4 regions of the Massilia genomosp. 1 genome follow, and region 3 is predicted to be linked to each of the others. Evidence: predicted binding sites of a transcription regulator. Region 3 holds the regulator's gene; each other region holds the start of a gene.
What was found. The regulator sigma-54, encoded in region 3, starts transcription at its own class of promoters, with help from an activator protein. The targets are predictions, from matches to a motif close to TGGCANGNAANCTGCTTT.

Region 1 (4,936 bases), on a different contig from region 3:
TTGCGTGCGGTGTTGATGACGTTGATGCCATTGAAGCGGGTGGTAGCAGACCCGTGCGACACCGTGCTGACCTGGCTCGGCTGCCCTTTGCCGTCGAAGAAGGAGCCGCCCATGCGCCAGTCGCTCTCGTCGCAGATGGCGCTGCAGGCGTTCCAGAATTCCTGGGTGTTCGACTGGTAGGCCACGTCCTCCAGTGGCGCGCCGATCTTGCCGTTATTGATTTCGTAGAACAGCTGGCCGCCGAACTGGAAGTTGTAGCGCTGCTGGTCGATCGAGAACGAACCCGCCCCGACGATATAGATGCCCTTCTTGACGTCCTTGACCATCTGGTCGGGCGTGAGCTTAGGTTTACCGGCTTGCAGCGAAATGTTGGGCATGCGCTGGAACTGTACGCTGCTCCAGCTGTCGGCGTACGAGCAGCCGTGCGATTCTTTTTCGCCGATGATGTGGGCCTGGTCGCGCGTGGCCTGGTAGTTGACCAGGATGCCGTCCTTGATGATGTCCCAGCGCTTGCCCGGCACGCCTTCGTCGTCGTAGCCGACCGCGCCCAGCGAGCCTGGCGTGGTCTTGTCGGCCACGATGTGTACGCGCTCGGAGCCGTACTTGAATTTCCTGGTTTCCCACTTGTCGAGCGTGGCGAAGCTGGTGCCGGCGAAATTGGCCTCGTAGCCCAGCACCCGATCGAGTTCGGTCGGGTGGCCCACCGATTCGTGGATCGTCAGCCACAGGTGCTCGGGCGAGAGCACCAGGTCGTATTTGCCCGGCGCGACCGACTTGGCGGTCAGCTTTTCCTTGGCCTGGCGCCCGCAGGCGCGCGCGTCTTCGATCAGGTCGTAGGAATTCTTGTACAGGGTACACACGCCGCCGGCGGCCTTGATCTTGTCGTCGGAACGCGCGTCCAGGTATTCGTAGCCCATGCCGACCGGCGTGGACAAGCCCTGGCGCGAGCGGAACTTGTTGCTGGCCTTGTCGACGGCGGTGGCGAACACCGGCATCCACATGCGATGCACGTCCTGGTCGATGTAGGAGCCGTCGGTCGAGGCGAAGTATTTTTGCTGGTTCACCTGGAACATCAATGACTGCATGAAGCTCGCGCCGCCGTCCATGCCGGCCTTGTTGGCGGCGATCAGCAGCTCGGCTTTTTCCTTGATGGGGACCGTGCGCCAGTCCTTCTTGACCGGGGTGGCCCAGGCCACTTCGCCCACGCCCTTGACGCTCGCAAGGCGCACCGGTTCGGATTGCAGTTTGGCGTTGGCCTTGGCGATGGCGACCGCCTGGCGCGCGGCGCCGGCCACCGCGTCGGGCGACATGTCGGAAGTGGCGGCAAAGCCGTAGGCGCCGTTGCAGATTACCCGCACGCCCACGCCGGCCGATTCGGTATTGGTCACGCTTTCGACGTTCAGGTCGCGCGTGGTGATGAACTGGTTCAGGTAGCGGCCGATGCGCACGTCGCAGTAGCTGGCGCCGGCGCCGGTGGCGGCGTTCAGGGCCGTGTCGGCCAGGGTCTTCTTGAACTTTGCCGCGAGGGGATTGAGTAATTCTTCAGCGGCGATGGCGTTGCCGAACACCGGCACCAGCATCGTGCCCAGTGCGAGCCCGCTGATATTGAGAAAAGCACGTCGTTCCATAGTATCTCCTGACATTCACCACGAAGGGAGCGTCCCGCCGCACTACGCGAGCGCTCTTTGTTTTTCTGCTCACCTGGACCATGCCGATCACTGGCCTGAACCAAAAAATCAACAAGAACCTTACCAGCAAAATGGCGAAAAGAATACGCAAAATTGATGCCACTTGCTAAGTGCTTGATTCGGGATTCCGGGACTGTCCGGCGGACCCTGTCCGCACTGTCCGCAGCACTGTCCGCCGCCTGTATCGGACAGTATGTACACATCAGATTCGGCTTGACCTTCAAGCGTGCATACTCGATCATCGCGCTAGTTGGCGATATTGCATCGCCTGCCGCAGCTTCCCCCGCGGTACTTACCGCAACACTTGCTCATACCGGAGACGACAACATGAAACGATTGATCCTGGCCGCGATGCTGGCCGCAGGCATGGCCGGCGCAGCCCACGCCGACGACGCACTCAAGGCAGCCATTGCCAACACCGAGCGCACCCCCGCCAACGCCGCGCGCGACAGCGCCCGCCATCCTTACGAAACGCTGACCTTCTTCGGCATCAAGCCGACCATGACCGTGGTCGAGCTGTCGCCGGGCGGCGGCTGGTACACCGAAATCCTGGCGCCCTACCTGCGCGAGAAGGGCAAGCTGATCGCCGCCGGCGAGTCGCCCACGTCGGCCAAGGAAGGCGCGCGCAAGTACGCCGCCAACCTGACCAAGAAGCTCGATTCGAAACCGGCCATGTTCGACAAGGTGCAGCGCGGCGTGTTTGAAGTGCCGACCGCGTACGACTTCGCCAAGCCGGGTACGGCCGACCTGGTGGTCACCTTCCGCAACATCCATAACTGGACCGGCAACGGCGACGACAAGGTCAAGGAGATCTTCAAGAAAGTCCACGAGAGCCTGAAACCGGGCGGCGTGTTCGGCGTGGTGGAGCACCGCGCGCCGGCCGGCAAGGCGCCGGACCCCGACAGCGGCTATGTACAGGAAGCGTACGTGATCAAGATCGCCGAAAGCGCCGGCTTCAAGCTGGCCGCCAAGTCGGAAGTGAACGCCAATCCCAAGGACAAGGCTGACCACAACAAGGGCGTGTGGGCGCTGCCGCCGGTGCTGGCCAATAAGGATGTCGACCGCGAGAAGTACATGGCGATCGGCGAAAGCGACCGCATGACGCTCAAGTTCGTGAAACAGTAACACCCAAGAACGGCTCCGCAAGGGGCCGTTTTTTTGTCCGCCCGTTGCGTTCCCCAGCGCTGGAACGACGCGCCGCGCGCGTGTATGATTAACGCTCGCCGCCCCTTCTCCCAACCAGAAATTACCCAATGAACATATCGCGTATCGCCGTCGCCGCCGCCCTCGCCGCGGCGAGCCTGCTGGCCCATGCAACACAGGATGTCACCAGTTCGGGTTCGGCGGCCCCGCCGGCCGCGCCGGTGGCCGCCATTCCCGCCAACCTCGAAAATTCGGTGGTCAAGGTGTTCGCCACCTTGCGCCGCCCGGACCCGTACAAGCCATGGACCAAGGCCTCGCCGCTGGAGGTGAGCGGCTCCGGCGTGGTCATCGACGGCAAGCGCATCCTCACCAACGCCCACGTGGTCGGCTACGCCAGCCAGGTCCAGGTGCAGGCCAGCCAGGCCGGCGGCAAGGTCTCGGCCACGGTAGTGGCGGTCGCGCGCGGGATCGACCTGGCCATCCTCAAGCTCGACGACGAATCGTTTTTCGATACCCATGCGCCGGTCGCGCGCGCGAGCGTGCTGCCGGATGTGCGCGACCAGGTCTTCGCCTACGGCTACCCGACCGGCGGCACCTCGCTGTCGATCACCAAGGGCATCGTCTCGCGCATTGAATTTGCCAACTACAGCATGGGCACCACCGGCCTGCGCATCCAGATCGACGCCGCCATCAACCCCGGCAACAGCGGCGGCCCGGCGATCGCCAACGACAAGATGGTGGGGCTGGCCTTCGGCGGCGCCGCCAACACCCAGAACATCGGCTACATCATCCCGAACGAAGAAGTGGACCTGTTCCTGCGCGATGTCGCCGACGGCAAATACGACGGCAAGCCCTCGCTGACCGACGAAGTGCAGACGCTGGAAAACCCGGTCCTGCGCGAATTCCTCAAGCTCGACAAAGACATCGCCGGCGCCGTGGTGCAGCGCCCCAACCAGAACGACGCGGCCTATCCGCTCAAGGAATGGGACGTCATCACCCATATCGGCGACTCGCCCATCGACAACCAGGGCATGGTCAAGCTGGGCACCAACCTGCGCGTGCGCTTCCAGTACCGCGTGCAGCAGGTGACCAAGGATGGCGCGGTGCCGCTGACGATTGTCCGCGCCGGCAAGAGCATGAACGTCAAGGTGCCGGCGGTGGGCGGACGCAAGCTGCTCATTCCAGACCTGAACAACGGCTATCCGTCGTACTTCATCTACGGCCCGATCGTGTTCTCGCGCGCCAGCACCGACTTCCTGGCCTTTCTCGGCTCCAGCGTCAACGTGATGGCGGCGGCCAGCTACATCGCCAGCCCGCTGGTGACGCGCCGCGGCGATGCGCCGACGCCGGAGCGCCAGGAACTGGTGGTGGTCAGCTCGCCCTTCTTCCCGCATAAATCGGTCAGCGGCTACTCCAACCGTTTCGGCTCGGTGATCTACTCGGTCAACAAGGTCCCGGTACGCAGCCTGGCCCACATGGTGCAGCTGCTGCGCGACTCGAAGGACGAGCTGATCGTGATCCATTTCGACCAGCGCGGCGGCGAGACCATGGTCGTGCGGCGCAAGGAGATGGTCGACGCGACCGAAAGTATCTTGTCCGATAACGGCATCCGCCTGCAGGGCAGCCAGGACATGATGGACGTCTGGAACCGCAAGTAAGCCACCTGTCAAACCTGTGAGGCGGGCTGCATTGCAAATGATAATGATTCTTGTTATCATCTGACACCCGCCAGCAAGTGTCCCTGCCCGACGCCATCGCGTCGCCAGGTCCGAGAGCCAGCCTGACACTCTCCGACCTGGACCACCATGATCACTTCGACCCCGCTGCCGGCACGCGCGATTGCGCGCCGGCCTGCCGCACCATCGCGCCGCCTTGTCAACACCACCCTCAACGCGGCCATGCTGGCGGTGCTGGGCGCCGGCGCGGCGCACGCGCAAGGCCCGCGCGAGCCGCAGCAATTGGCCGGCATCGTCGTCACGCCCTTGCGCGAGAAGGCGCCCGATGCGCTGCAAGGCAGCGTGACCGTCATCAGCGCCGAGGAACTGGCGCGCCGCAACGCCGGCGACATGAGCGCCATCGCGCGCTACGAGCCGCTGGTGTCGGTG
Region 2 (4,936 bases), on a different contig from region 3:
CCAGTTCAACGGTGGCGGCAAGCTGGGCTACTACTCGCCGACGGCGGGCGTCAAATGGTATGGCGAAGAGATCGTCGCTTACCTGAAAACCACCTTCCATCAGTAGCCCGCACGGTGACGGCGCCGCGCGCGCCCGCCCTTCCCAGACCATGCCGCACGCCCTTTCCTGGCACGTCCTTCCCGGCCAGCGCCTGCACTACCGCCAATGGGAACAGGAAGCGGTCCTGTTCAACGACCTCAGTGGCGACACCCACCTGCTCGACGCCGATGCGCTGGCGCTGCTGCTGGCCGTGCATGGCGGCGCGCGCGACGCGGCGGCAATGCGGCTGGCGCTGGGCCTGGCGGACGAGGACCAGGACGCCAACGACGCGCTGCAAGCGCTGCTCGAGCAACTGGCGTCCATTTCCCTGATCGCACAGCGCGCATGAGCACTGTCAGCGCGCTCGGCCGCGCCGAACTGGGCCGCCGCCTGCGCGAGGGCAGCATCGACCTGCGCACCGGCGCCTTCGTCACCCGCATCCACAGCCCCTTCGCCAGCGTGGCCGATGGCTTGCACTTGCTGTACGCCGACTACCCCCTGCTGGAGGCCAATGACTTTGCCGACTTCCACGTCGATATCGCGCCGCCGCCCTCGCTGCGCCGCTGGTACAAGCCGCTGGCGCGCTTCGTCTACGATGGCATGGCGCCGTTCCTGCCGCTGCCGGCCGCGCAAGCGTTTCCAATGTTCGAATGGGGCATGAACTGGTGCGTGTCGAGCCGCGCGCATGAGTACCTGATCCTGCACGCGGCCGTGGTCGAGAAGAACGGGCGCGCCGCCATCCTGCCGGCCCCGCCGGGTTCCGGCAAAAGCACCTTGTGCGCGGCCCTGGTCAGCCGCGGCTGGCGCCTGCTGTCGGACGAACTGGCGCTGGTGCGCCCGCAGGACGGCTTGCTGGCGCCGCTGCCGCGCCCGATCAGCCTGAAGAATGCCTCGATCGTGGTGATGCGGCGCTACCAGCCGGACGCCGTCATCAGCAATCCCGTGCCGGACACCACCAAGGGCACGGTGGCGCACCTGAAAGCGCCGGCCGAGAGCATCGCGCGGGCGAACGAACTGGCGCGCCCGGGCTGGATCGTGTTTCCCAAATACACGGCGGGCGCGGCCACGACGCTGCGCGACCTGACCCCGGCGCGCGCCTTCATGCGCGTGGCCGAGAATGGTTTCAACTACAGCGTGCTGGGCGCGCGCGGGTTTGCCGCCCTGGGCGAGCTGGTGGCGCAAGCGCGCTGCATCGATTTTACCTACAGCGCGCTGGACGAGGCGATCGCGGTGTTCGAGCAGTTGGCGGGCGCGGCGTGACCGGCTGCGCCGTGCCGCTACTGCTGCAACTGCTGCGCGACCCAAGCCGCGCGGCCAGCCTCGGCCTGGCCGAATGGGACTTGCTGCTGCGCCAGGCGGCGGCGGCGCGGCTCGAAGCGAGCCTGCACGGCTTGCTGGACGAACACGGCCTGGCCGGCGCGATTCCGCCCGCCGCCCGCCGCCATCTGGACTGGGCCGGGGTACACGCCGAACGGCACGCGCGCGCGGTGCGCTTCGAAGTGGCGCAGATCGGCGCGGCGCTGGCCGCCAGCGGGGGCGACCCGATCCCGCTGCTCCTGCTCAAGGGTGGCGCCTACGCCATGGCGCAGCTGGCGGCCGGGCGCGGGCGCCTGTTTTCCGATATCGATATCCTGGTGCCCAAGGACCGCCTGGCCGAGGTGGAGGCGGCGCTGATGCTGCACGGCTGGGCCACGGTGGCGCAGGACGCCTACGACCAGCGCTATTACCGTACCTGGATGCACGAATTGCCGCCGATGAAGCATGGGCGGCGCGCCAGCGTGATCGATGTGCATCACGCGATCCTGCCGGAAACGGCGCGCCTGCGGCCCGACCCGGCCAAGCTGCGCGCCGCCGCCGTGGCCTTGCCCGCGCAAGCCGGCCAGGCCCCGCTGCAGGTGCTGGCCCCGGCCGACATGGTGCTGCACAGCGCCCTGCACCTGTTCTACGACGGCGAATTCGACCATGGCCTGCGCGACCTGCTCGACCTGCACCGCCTGCTGAGCCACTCAAGCGCCACGCCCGGCTTCTGGGACGGGCTGGCCGCGCGCGCGGCCGAACTGGAACTGGGCCGCCCGCTGTTCTACGCGCTGCGCTATGGCGCGCGCCTGCTGCACACGCCCGTGCCCGAGGCGGCCCAGGCCGCCGTGCGCGCGGCCGGCCCCGGCGCGCCGCTGCTGGCCCTGATGGATGCCCTGTTCCTGCGCGCCCTGCTGCCGCATCACCGCAGCTGCGGCGACCGCTTCAGCGGCGCCGCGCGCTTTTTGCTGTATATCCGCGGCAACTGGCTGCGCATGCCACCGATGTTATTAACACGACATCTGTTTCACAAGGCATTTATTTCTCCCAGTAAAGATTAAACGGCATCCAGGCTGTCGGTTTTCCTTACACCAATACATGCGCATACCATCAAAACGGTGTTAAGTACTTGATTTTAATCAATCCAACACTTCTGGCACGAGTCGTGCTTATAGAAAGGCACGCTGGATCAACAAACAAAAATCGGGAGAACCACTTATGAAACTGACAAAATACCTCGCCGCCGCCGCCGTCTCGGCCGCCTTCATCGCAGCGCCGGCATCGGCCGCCACCATGGGCATGGCCGACCTGGCCATCACCGGCCTGATCATCCTCGATGCGAACAACAACGCCGCCACCGGCATCACCATCAAAACCGAAAACCGGACCGGCACCGCCGCCTCGAACTTCAACGGCAACGACGGCACCGGCACCGGCAGCGGCAACATCTTCAGCACGACCATCGGCGGCACCGTCGACGTCAAGAACCGTTGCGGCGGTCCTTCCTGCGTTGCCATGCCAGCCGGTAATTACCCAGGCGGCGTGGAAAACAATTTCTCCGCGCACATTCCTGCACCGAGCGGCAACTACGCCCTGGGCGATATGTACATCGCCGGCAGCGCGATCGGTATCGGCGCCAACGGCCTGACCCGCGCCGATTCGTCCGTCATGTCGCCCGGTAACGCCGGCAGCGCCAACGCCACCATCGCCAACTCGGCGACCTCGGAAACCGTGTTCGTCGCCAACAGCACCCTGCAAGCGCGCTTCGCACTCGGCTTCGAAGCCTATGTGGCCGCGTTCGTCAATGCCGCCGCCGGCGTCAACGGTTCCTCGCTGGGCACGATCAGCTGGGCGCTGTCGCTGCAGGAAGTGATCGGCAATGTGTCGACCACGATCATGAACTGGTCCCCAAGCGAAATCAACGATGGTGTCGCTTCGAGCGAAATGTCGCAAAATTCGATCAAGGAAACGTCGGGCACCGTCCTGTCGAACCTGGTGACCCTGACCACCGGCCGCACCTACAAGCTGACCATCAACCAGGCGTCGAACTCGATCGCTTCGGAAGTGCGCGCCGTGCCAGAACCGGGCAGCATGGTGCTGGTCGGCCTGGGCCTGCTGGCCCTGGGCGCCGCATCGCGTCGCAAAGCGGCCAAGAAGTAAGCCGCGCATGCGCCGGCCGGGCTTGCCAGCCGGTTTGCGCGTGACAGCAACGAACGACCCGACCGCCGGTGGCGCTCGGGTCGTTCGTCTTTTTAGGCGATAATGTCCCATGGCCTACACCCAGAGCGAGCATCCGAGCAATAACATCACCGGCCGCGCCACCGATGTGCGCGGCCAGGTGCGCCCGGCCAGTGTACGCGCCGTCATCAAGCTGGTGCGCGAAGCGCGCAGGAACGGCACCCCGCTATACCCCTTTTCCACCGGCCTGAACTTCGGTTACGGCGGCAAGTCGCCCACCGCCGCCGGCAGCCTGCTGGTCGACCTCGGCTCCCTGAACACGATCCGCATGACGGTCGACAAGCACAACGGCCGGGTATTGCCGGTGGCCGTGATCGGCCCGGGCGTGACGCAAGGCATGCTGTACGACTTCCTGGAAGAACACCATCCGAACCTGACCTTCAATGTGACCGGCTCGGCGCGCGCCACCAGCATCATCGGCAATTCGCTCGACCGCGGGGTCGGTTACTTTGGCCCGCGCAAGGAAGACTTGTTCGGGCTGGCCGTGGTGTGCGGCAACGGCAAGCTGCTGCGCACCGGTTTCCGGCGCCTGAAGCGCTCGCCGCTGGGCACCAGCAATCCGTATGGCCTGGGGCCGATGCTCGATGGACTTTTTTTCCAGAGTAATTTCGGCATCGTGGTCAGCGCCTGTTTCCGCCTGGTGCCCAAGCGCCCCAAGCAGGTGGCGCTGTCGCTGTCGCTGCGCCGCGAAGAGGACTTGCCAGCCTTTATCGACGAGCTGGCCAACTGCAAGCGCGAAGGCTTGATCGAGTCGGTCACCCACATCGCCAACCGCGCGCGCACCCACGCCACCCTGGCCTATGGGGTCACATGCTACCTGGAGCAGCAATGCGCCTACACGCCCGAGCGCGCCTTTGCCGAGGCCGAGAGCGTGATGGACCTGATCGCGCCGGGCGAGTGGGCCAGCCTGGGGGCGATCACCGGCACCAAGGCGCAAGTGAAGGCCAACCTGGTCGAGATCCGGCGCCGCATGAAGGGCCTGGCGCGGGTGCGCCCGATCACGCACCAGCTGCTCGACACCGCCTACGCGGTGGCGCACCGGCTGCGCTTCATTCCGGCCGCGCGCGCCAACGCCGCCGCGATCTCGGCCATCCGGCCCCTGCATACCCTGGCGCTGGGGGTGCCGACCGATGCCGCGATCGACAATTTGCTGTGGAAATTCGGCCGCGCCGACCTCAGCGCGGCCCAGCTCGACCAGTCGAATTGCGGCCTGCTGTTCATTAATCCGGCGCTGCCGCTGGACGGGGCCTTCGTCGACCGCTTCATCACTGAAATGAAGAAGACGGCGGCGCGCTATTATCACGACACCTTGTACATCACCAT
Region 3 (4,936 bases):
TGTTCGACACCATTGGCTATCGCCTGCTCGCCATCAGAAAGAAGGGCAGCTTCACGCCGGCCTACGGTTTGATCGAGCTGGAAAACAATCTGTCGCTCGAGGAGGGGGCGCGTACGCTGACCGAGTCGAGCGAAGGCGGCGCCACGGTTTTGGCAGTGAACGGCATTCGCATGGCCAGTCTCGGCCCGGGCGGTACCAGCGTCAGCGCCGCCGACGCGGCCATGTTCGCACGCGTCCTGCGCAATTTCGGCGCCCATCCGCGCGTGCTGACGCGCCTCTCCGCCCAGCAACGCCTGCCGGCCAGCCTGGTCACGTACCACAAGCAGATCGAGGGCTACAGCGAAACGCGTACCTATACGGTCAGCGCCGTCAAGCAAGGCGCGCCGGCCGCTTACAGTCTGGCCGCCTACAAGCCGCGTGCGCCGCAGGGCGACGAGATCGACAAGGTGCTCGACGCGGCCCCGCCGACGGCTGCGGCCAGGCAGGCGGCCGAGCGCGAAATCGCGCAGGCGCACGCAGATAATCGGCCGCTGGACGCCGTGCTGGGCTTGAACGAATGGATATTCTCGGGGGGCGCTTCGATCACGCGCACGCCAGAGCAGCGCGCGCTGGGGAAGGCCAACCCGGAGGTGATCCGGCTCGATGCCGTCATGGACGACAAGAAGACCACGGCGGAACTGGAAGCGGCCAACGTCACGCTGCAGGACCTGCGCAAGCACACCACGCGCAAGCAACATGTCCTGATGCTGTTTGAAGCCGATAACCTCAAAGAGTTGGGCAGGTACCGCGAAGCGGCTGCGTTGTACGCCAAGGCGCTGCAGGCCAATCCGGCAATGGCGTCAGCCTACGGCGGCATGGCAATGGCGCTTTACAGGAGCGAAGATACACAGCGCGCCTGGCGCAGCTGGGATGCGGGACGGCGCATCTCGGGCGGCGGGGAATTCGACTTCTTCGGCAACGTCGAGCAACTGGAAAAGTCGCTCTTGCGCGACTACCCGGAGTTCCTGTAAGCGCTGCGCACACCTGCCCGCCCGGTCACAGGCACTTGCGCAGGGCGACCGGCGGAATCTTGAGCGCTTCGCGGTACTTGGCAACCGTGCGGCGCGCAATCACCATGCCCTGCTCGCCCAGCATGTCGGCGATCTTGCTGTCCGACAGGGGGCTCTTCGGATCTTCGGCGCTGGTCAGCTGCACGATCAGCGCCCGGATCGCCGTCGATGACGCTTCGCCGCCCGCTTCGGTGGCCACGTGGCTGCCGAAAAAATACTTCAGCTCGAACATGCCGTGCGGCGTCATCATGTACTTTTGCGTGGTCACGCGCGAGATCGTGCTTTCGTGCAGGCCAAGCGTGTCGGCGATTTCGCGCAGCACCAGCGGGCGCATCGCCACCGCGCCGTGCGAAAAGAAATTGCGCTGGCGTTCGACGATCGCTTCGGCCACCCGCAAGATGGTGTCGAAGCGCTGGCGCATGTTCTTGATCAGCCATTTGGCTTCCTGCAGCTGCGCGCCCATCTGCCCTTCGCCCTTGCCCTGCTTGAGCAGCGCGGCGTACATGCTGTTTACGCGCAGGCGCGGCATCACGTCGTTATTGAGCATCACCGACCAGCCGTTTTTTGCCTTGCGCACGATCACGTCCGGCACCACGTAGTCCGACACGTCGGACGCGAACTCCGCGCCCGGATGCGGATTGCACTGGCGGATCACGGTCTGCGCCTCGCGCAAGTCTTCATCGTCGCAGTCGAGCGCTTTTTTCAGCTTGTTGAATTCGCGCTGGGCGAACCAGGTCAGGTGGTTTTCGACGATGGTCAGCGCCATGCGCCGCGTCACCATCGGCACGCCGGGCATGCGCCGGATCTGCAGCGCCAGGCATTCGGACGCATTGCGCGCGCATACGCCGCTCGGATCGAAACTTTGCAGCAGCGCCAGCACGGTGCGCAGTTCCTCGATCTCGATCTCCAGCTCGGGCGGCATGCGCTCGTGGATCTCTTCGAGCGACTCGGTCAGGTAGCCGTTGTCGTCGATGGCGTCGACGATCAGTTCGACCAGCGCCCGGTCGCGCGCTTCGAGCACGGTCACGCGCATCTGCTCCATCAGGTGCTCGCGCAAGGTGATGCTCGATGCTTCGAGCTGCGGGCGCGAATCCTCGTCGTCGGGCGTCTTGGCGCGACCGAGGTCGCCCCACTCGCCATCGTTGTCATTGCTGGCCGGGCTGTCCGCTTCGCCGCCTTCGAAGGTCTCGCCTTCGCTTGGCGCCGGCGCATCCTGCGCACCCGGCTCGGGCGGCGCTTCGGTCGGCGTCGAGGTGCTGCTGATGGCGCCATCGCCCAACAGGCGCACCGAATGATCGAGCGGATCGTCGAGTCGTTCGAGCAGCGGATTGTCGCTCAACAGCTGTTCCAGTTCCTGGTGCAGTTCCAGGGTCGACAACTGCAGCAGCCGGATCGACTGCTGCAACTGGGGCGTGAGCGCGAGGTGCTGGGAAGTGCGTAGTTGAAGGGACTGTTTCATGCCTACATCCGGAAGTGTTCGCCCAGGTAGACCCGACGCACGGATTCATCCGCGATGATATCGTCGGGACGACCGGAGGCGAGCACCGCACCCTGGTTGATGATGTAGGCGCGGTCGCAGATACCCAGCGTTTCGCGCACGTTATGGTCGGTGATCAAAACGCCGATGCCGCGCTGCTTGAGGAAGCGCACGATGCGCTGGATCTCGATGACGGCGATCGGATCGACCCCGGCGAACGGTTCGTCGAGCAGCACGAAGCGCGGGTTGGTCGCCAGCGCGCGCGCGATCTCGACCCGGCGCCGCTCGCCGCCGGAGAGCGACATGGCCTGGTTCTCGCGCAGTTTTTCGATCTGCAGGTCGGCCAGCAGGGTATCTAAGCGTTCGTTGATCTGCGCCTTGGTGAGCGACTTGCCGTCGACCTTTTGCAGCTCCAGCACGGCGCGGATGTTTTCTTCCACGGTCAGCTTGCGGAACACCGACGCTTCCTGCGGCAGGTACGACAGGCCGAGCGCGGCGCGCCGGTGAATCGGCAGGCTCGAAATATCGACCCCGCTGATATCGATCGTGCCCGCGTCCGACGGCACCAGGCCGACGATCATGTAGAACGAGGTGGTCTTGCCGGCGCCATTCGGGCCGAGCAGGCCGACCACTTCGCCGCAGTCGACCTGCAACGAGACGTCGCGCACGACCAGGCGCTTGCCGTAGCTTTTCTGCAGGCCGCGCACGATCAGCGTGCTGCCGCAATTTTTCGGTTCGATCATGGATTTCCCGCAGCTGGCGTGGTGGTCGGCGCGGGCGCCGGCGTTGGTGCGGGCGTCACCGCCGGCGCGCTGGACGCCGGCGTGGCCGGCGCGGCGCGCGGCTTGCGCGGGGCGATGATCATGGTGCCGCGCCCCTGGCCCGGCTTGTTGGCGCCGCTGGCGTCATTACGCGCCACGAACACCTCTTTGCGGCTGTCGTAGGAAATGAATTCGCTTTCGATTTCGTTGGTCGGTTTCTGGCCCTCGAGCTGGCGGATTTTGGCGTTCGAGAACAGCTTCATCATGTCGTTGCGTTCATCGTATTCGATGCGCTGGGCCTGGCCTTCGATCCACAGGTCGGGGCCGCCGTCGCGCTTCTGGCGGAACGTGGCAGCCTTGCCGGCGCTGGCGGTCAGGGTCACGAACATGTCGCCTTCGGGCGTCTCCTTGATGACGGCGCGGTCCGACTTGAGAATCAGCGTGCCCTTGGTGACGACCACGTTCCCGGTCAGGATCGTCACCTGGGTCACTTCATTGGTCTCCAGGGAATCGTAGGTGATCACCGCCTGCTTGGCGGAATCGGCCTTTTCGGCGGACGCGGTGGCCGCGGCCAGGCCGAGCAGGGCGATGGCTAGGAATTTTTTCATTGTGGTTTACCTGTGATGGTTGGCGCTGCGCGCGCCGCTTTCGGTGGATACACGATCTGCCCGCGGCTGGCGAACTTGAGCTCGCGCGTTGCGTTGTTCGCTTCCATGCCGGTTCCCCTGATGGTGGAATTGCCCAGCGTGACCTGGACCGGCTGGTCGGACGTCATGCGGTCTTCGTCGGTAAAGACGGTCAGTGCTTCGGTCTTGAGCTGCATCGCGCGGTTGTTGGGCGACTCCGGCCGCACCACCTTGACGTCGCCCATCAGGTCGGCCTGGTTCTGGGCGTGGCGGATGCGCGCGCGCTGCGAGGTGATGGTGGTGAGCGGCTGGCCGGGCGCGACGCCCTGCAGCACCGGCAGCTCGACATCGGACGAATCGTCGATCGGGCGGTGCGTGAGCTTGGCGCCGGACACCAGGTAGCGCGGCTTGCCCTCGGGTGTCATGCGCACGAAGCTGAATTGTTCGACGATGTAGTCGGGTTCATTCTTGAAGGTGTTCGGATCGACCGTGGCGTCGGCGTTCTGCGCCAGCTGGACCAGCCAGAAAGTGCCGAAGGCGAAGAAGGTCCCGACCACCATGATCGCGGTCAGGCGCCAGCGGTGTGCGGTGCGCTTATGCATGGTGGTCTCCTGTGGCGTGCATCAGGCGAAGTACGGCGCCAGCGCCGCGTCGTAGGTGCCTTGCGCGCGCATGACCAGGTCGCACACTTCGCGCACCGCGCCACGCCCGCCGCCGGCCTTGGTGACGTAATGGGCGCGGTACTGCACTTCCGGATGCCCGGTCGGCACGGTGACGGCAAAGCCGACCTGCAGCAGCAGCGGCAGGTCGATCACGTCGTCGCCGATGTAGCCGCATTGCGCGGCGCTGACGCCGGTCGCTTCCAGCAGTTTGGCAAAGGCCACGCGCTTGTCGTGGATGCCCTGGTGGACGTGCATGATGCCCAGGTCGGCCGCGCGCCGCACCACGATCGGCGACTGGCGCGCGCTGATGATGGCGGTGGCCACGCCGCTCTTTTGCAGCAGCTGGATGCCCAGGCCGTCG
Region 4 (4,936 bases), on a different contig from region 3:
CACGCCAGCGAGGAAACGCTCGACGCCCATGTCGACACCTTCGCCGCCCGCCTGAACGCGCTCGCGCGCGCCTGACCTCCCCTAAGAAAGCTCTGTAACAATGGAACACGGTTTGCTGCTTAACGCACTGATCTACCTGGCGGCGGCGGTGATTGCCGTCCCGATCGCCAAAAAACTCGGCCTGGGCGCCGTGCTCGGCTACCTGCTGGCCGGCATCGCCATCGGCCCGTGGGGACTGGGCCTGATCGGCGAGGTCGAAGACATCCTGCACATTTCCGAATTCGGGGTGGTGCTGCTGCTGTTCGTGATCGGCCTGGAACTCGAACCGAAGCGCCTGTGGTCGATGCGGCGCGCCATCTTCGGGCGCGGCGCGGCCCAGGTGCTGGGCGTGACCGGCGCCCTGTGCGCTTGCGCCATGCTGGCCGGGATCGACTGGAAGGTGGCGCTGATTGGCGCGCTGGGCCTGTCGCTGTCGTCGACCGCGATCGCCCTGGCCACGCTCGACGAGCGCAAGCTGATGAACACCCCGACCGGCTCGGCCAGCTTTGCCATCCTGCTGTTCCAGGACATGGCGGCCATTCCCATGATCGCCATCGTGCCGCTGCTGGGCGTGGCGGCGGCCGAAGGCACCGAACAGGGCTGGCTGGGGGTGCTGAAGGTGGTCGGCGTGATCGGCGCGCTGATCTTCGCCGGGCGCTACCTGGTGCGCCCGCTGCTGCGCATCATCGTCAAGACCGGCATGCGCGAGATTTTCACCGCCTTCGCGCTGCTGCTGGTGATCGCCATTTCGCTGCTGATGCAATGGGTCGGCATGTCGATGGCGCTGGGCGCCTTCATGGCCGGCATGCTGCTGGCCGACTCCGAATACCGGCACGCGCTCGAGACCGACCTGGAGCCGTTCAAGGGCTTGCTGCTCGGGCTGTTCTTCATCGCGGTCGGCATGTCGGTCGATTTCGGCGTGTTCATGGCGCAGCCGTGGCTGATCCTGGGGCTGGTGGCGGCGTTCTTGTGCATCAAGATCGCCGTCCTGTACGGCATCAGCAAGATCGCCGAGATTCCGCGCAGCCAGCAGGCGCTGTTCGCCTTCATCCTGTCGCAGGGCGGGGAATTTGCGTTCGTGGTGTTCGGCGCGGCCGAAGCGGCCAAGGTGTTCAGCGCCGAGGTGGCCTCGATGCTGGTGGTGGTCGTCGCCCTGTCGATGGTGGTCACGCCGCTGCTCTTGATCGCGCACGACCGCCTGATCGCGCCGCGCTACCGCACCGACCAGAAGCGCCAGGCCGACAAGATCGCGCCCAACGAGGAGCATGTGATCATCGCCGGCTTCGGGCGCTTCGGCCAGATCCTCGGGCGCCTGCTGGCGGCCAACGGGGTCAAGCTGACCGTGCTCGATCACGATCCGGACCAGATCGACCTGGTGCGCCGCTTCGGCATGGAAGTGTTTTATGGCGATGTGACGCGGGTCGACCTGCTGCACGCGGCCGGGGCGGCGCGGGCGCGCGCGCTGGTGGTGGCGGTCGACGATATCGACGACAGCCTGAAACTGGTGGACGCGGTGCGCAGGACGTTTCCAGAATTGAAAATCATGGCGCGCGCGCGCAATGTGACCCATTATTTCGACTTGCGCGACCGCGGCGTGAGCATCATCGAGCGCGAAACGTTCGAGGCGGCGCTGATGCTGGGGCGCAATGTGCTGCACGAACTCGGCTTCGGGGCCTACCGGGCGCGCCAGGCGGCCAGCAAGTTCCGCATGTTCAATATGCGCAGCCTGGACAAGATCTATCCGTATTACAAGGACAAGGAGCAGTTCCTGTCGGTGGCCAAGCAGGCGCGCGAAGAACTCGAAGCCATGTTCGCGCTGGACGCGGAACTGGCCGAGGATGACAGGCAGAATGGCTGGGATGGGTCGTGAAAAAATAGTCGCCTGTTGCTGATCTTGCTGGCATGTCTGGCCCCCTTGGGTAATCGGGGTGAGATGTTGGCGAACATCGCCGGATGCGCTGGCCGGCATGCCCTCGTCAGGCCTGCCCGGCCAGCGCTGTGAAACCGGCGTAACGCGGTTCGACTCAGCGGCCCGCCCGGCGGCGCATGGTCCCCAAGCCAAGCAGACCGATGCCCATGAGCGCGAGCGCGCCCGGTTCAGGCACCGCGCGCGTGTTGAAGTCGAGGACGCCCACTTGCGAAGCGATCGCCACCACAGTCGCGCCCTGGCAATTGACTTTCGGCTTGTCGCAGCTCAGCCCTTGCGACGTATTGTTGAAAGCAGTGAACGCGGCATTGTAGAACGGCGTGGGCGACGTGAAATACTGAGCGCCGATATCGCTCAAGGTCCAGCCTATGTTCATGTTCTGGAATGCCCCGCCCAACTGGTCCAGCCCGCCAATGCCGCCATGGAGCACGTTCGACGACGCCAGCAGGATGTCCTTGGCGCCGTAATCGTCCACCGACGCACCGGCGGCCAGCGACGCCATGTGGTAGTCGTTCTTGTTGCCTATGTCCGCATACAGGCTAAATGTCATGGCTGTCGTATCGCAGGTCACACCACGCGCCAGCCCGCCTTTGCAACTGAGGTCTTGGTGGAAGCGCGCATACAGGCCATAGTCGCCGTTGACTTTGGTGATATTGCCCGAGATGGGAGCGTTGTCCTTGGCAAAGCCAGTGAAGACGGCGTAGCCATCACTGGTGAATTTATCGCCGCTGACCTGAGCAATCCGGCTCGACGAAAGCCCGCTGATGGCGGTTGCCTCGAACGGCGTCCCGCCAACGGTCAGAAAGTTCGGATTGACAGTGAATAGTGCAACGGCGCCGGCCTCGCCCGTGCTTAGCGCACCGATGAGTAACATCGTCGAAACAGCCAGACGGCGCAGCCTTTTCATTTTTGTTTGCATGCTTATTCTCCAAGGATAAACTTCTTTCAGGAAACATCAGAATATGACCACGCGCACTGCGATAATCATGACAGACATGAAGCAATGAGCGTGCCACTAAAAGTAATATGCGGGTTAACAAGGACTTATATTATCGTATTTACTCTTAGTAACTTATTAACATCTGTTTTGTAAAGTTTCCCGACATTTTTATCGCTTTCCTCGTATCCGGAATGATGAATATTCTGCGTTCCGCTTGTTTGCGCATCCTATCAGATTGAATAGTTACGCCAAATTGAATGGCAAACGCAGCGATACGGAATTCATATCGGGTCGATATCGGAACTGGAGCGAAGGGAGAATATGCGGAGAAATGGAAAACCGCTGTTACGGCAGCATCAATTGGTCCAGCGGCTTGCGTTCGGCGCGCGAGGATGGCGCCGGGCCTTCACCCAGACGGCCCATGTAGACCGGATACAGGCCCGGCGCGCTGATGATGGCGGCGCAACGCTCCCGCAGCGTCGCGGCCAGGGCGTGCAAGTTGCCGATCTTGCTGAATTGGCGCCCCTGGTCGACATAGCGCGCGAAGATGAGCGGTGTCATTTCCGGCTGCATGAACAAGCCCAGCGCCGTCAGGGTCAGCCAGAATCGCTGGACCGCGCGGCCCGCAGCGACGAACTCGTCGATGGTGCGCGGCTGCTGCCTGGCCTGGAGGACGAAATGCGCGGCGCACATCAGGCTCGGCACAAAATCCATCTGCAGGCGCGGCGCCCACGTGCCCATGAGCGTGTTCACGGCCGACAGCCGGCTCCAGCTCGCCATCGCCCATTTCATCAGGCGCATGGTGACGGGGTCGGCGCCCAGGCTCCGGTCCGGCACCCGGTCCGGACTGCGCGCCACGCCCCAGTGGATAATGCGCCGATGCACTTCATACGCTTCCGGCATGGTCAGGCGCAGTTTCGCATTGCGGTACATCAACTTCGCCGCCCGCAACTTGTCGCTCCCGGTTTCCAGCCAGCGCAAGGCGTAGGCCGGCCCCACGGACGCTTCCAGCACCGTCTTTTCGTGCGCAGTCAGGCGCCGCGTCTTCATTGGCCGGCGCTGCACCGCGCGCGCAGTGATGTGCTTGATCAGCGGGTCGACGGCAAGCCCGGCTTGCGCTTCGAAATAGACGTCAAAGATCAGGTAAGCATCGTCGGCGGCGGGACGCTGGCGCCGCTCCACGCGCGTGCCCAAGCCATGTCCGGTCGCCGCGATGGCGATGGTTTCAAGCAAGGCGCCGAAGCCGATCTGGCTGGCGTGGCCGTCCAGGTCATACACGCAGTCGGCGCGCGTATCGCGCGCGTGGATCACCAGATGCCGCGGCCCGGCGATCTGAAAACGGTGCGACTGCACATTGTCGCCGCTGGGCGCCCAGCGCGCCAGGTCGAGTATCTGCTCGATGATGGAGAGCTGCTTCATTGCGCTCGCAAGCTTTTGCTGTAGAAATGGCGGCCGATCTGGATCGACAGCCATTGCAGGGGATGGCGGTTGCCGCCGGGACGCCAGGTGTGCGCCAGCTTGTCGCGAAACGCGTCGTACTGGGTGGCGTGGGGCGCCGCCAGGACCCGGCCCCGCCCCAGCAGGATCTTGAGGGCCTGGGTCACGGCCACGCCGGCGCACAGCTGGCAGCCCATCACGGTCGACGGGCCGCGCCGCTCGGCCAGGTTGACGGCGCTCGGTTCGACCAGGTAGGGCCGGTGCAAGCCGGCCGGCGCCAGGCCGATCAGGAAGCGCAGCGCCTTGTCCGGCTCGGATAAATTGCCCCAGCGGAAATACTCCTCAAAACTCATTCTTCCTGGCATGAAGTTCATGCTGGCAACACCCATGCCCAGAGGCGCCGCCATGGTTGCCGGAATGCCGCGCCGCTGGCACAGCGCGTATGTTTGCGCACGCGCATCGAAGGCGAAGAAATCGAGTCCGTCCACGTACAAGTCCACGCCATCGAGAAAAGCGTCCAGATTGCCGCCGTGTACACCGTCCGGAAAGACGCGCAGGTCCAGCTCGGGGTTGATGTCGAGCGCCATGCGGGC

Region 1: the regulator sigma-54 is predicted to act here: its motif matches at 1,773-1,790, upstream of F1735_RS09220 (TldD/PmbA family protein).
Region 2: the regulator sigma-54 is predicted to act here: its motif matches at 2,530-2,547, upstream of F1735_RS14550 (EDSAP-1 family PEP-CTERM protein).
Region 4: the regulator sigma-54 is predicted to act here: its motif matches at 2,964-2,981, upstream of pepA (flocculation-associated PEP-CTERM protein PepA).

Annotation. Positions count from the first base shown of each region.
Region 1 covers NZ_WHJF01000018.1:33,130-38,065, forward strand. The annotation lists gene F1735_RS09220 (TldD/PmbA family protein) at 1-1,628, opposite strand, end outside; gene F1735_RS09225 (class I SAM-dependent methyltransferase) at 2,016-2,813, shown strand; gene F1735_RS09230 (S1C family serine protease) at 2,942-4,489, shown strand; gene F1735_RS09235 (TonB-dependent receptor domain-containing protein) at 4,637-4,936, shown strand, end outside.
Region 2 covers NZ_WHJF01000033.1:12,099-17,034, reverse strand. The annotation lists gene F1735_RS14570 (hypothetical protein) at 1-106, shown strand, start outside; gene F1735_RS14565 (HPr-rel-A system PqqD family peptide chaperone) at 150-428, shown strand; gene F1735_RS14560 (HprK-related kinase A) at 425-1,339, shown strand; gene F1735_RS14555 (nucleotidyltransferase domain-containing protein) at 1,336-2,436, shown strand; gene F1735_RS14550 (EDSAP-1 family PEP-CTERM protein) at 2,594-3,535, shown strand; gene F1735_RS14545 (FAD-binding oxidoreductase) at 3,645-4,936, shown strand, end outside.
Region 3 covers NZ_WHJF01000015.1:447-5,382, forward strand. The annotation lists gene F1735_RS07870 (tetratricopeptide repeat protein) at 1-1,010, shown strand, start outside; gene F1735_RS07875 (RNA polymerase factor sigma-54) at 1,036-2,508, opposite strand; gene lptB (LPS export ABC transporter ATP-binding protein) at 2,511-3,269, opposite strand; gene lptA (lipopolysaccharide transport periplasmic protein LptA) at 3,266-3,895, opposite strand; gene lptC (LPS export ABC transporter periplasmic protein LptC) at 3,892-4,515, opposite strand; gene F1735_RS07895 (KdsC family phosphatase) at 4,537-4,936, opposite strand, start outside.
Region 4 covers NZ_WHJF01000083.1:13,775-18,710, forward strand. The annotation lists gene kefF (glutathione-regulated potassium-efflux system oxidoreductase KefF) at 1-75, shown strand, start outside; gene kefC (glutathione-regulated potassium-efflux system protein KefC) at 101-1,909, shown strand; gene pepA (flocculation-associated PEP-CTERM protein PepA) at 2,064-2,885, opposite strand; gene F1735_RS24600 (molybdopterin biosynthesis protein MoeY) at 3,252-4,325, opposite strand; gene F1735_RS24605 (ThiF family adenylyltransferase) at 4,322-4,936, opposite strand, start outside.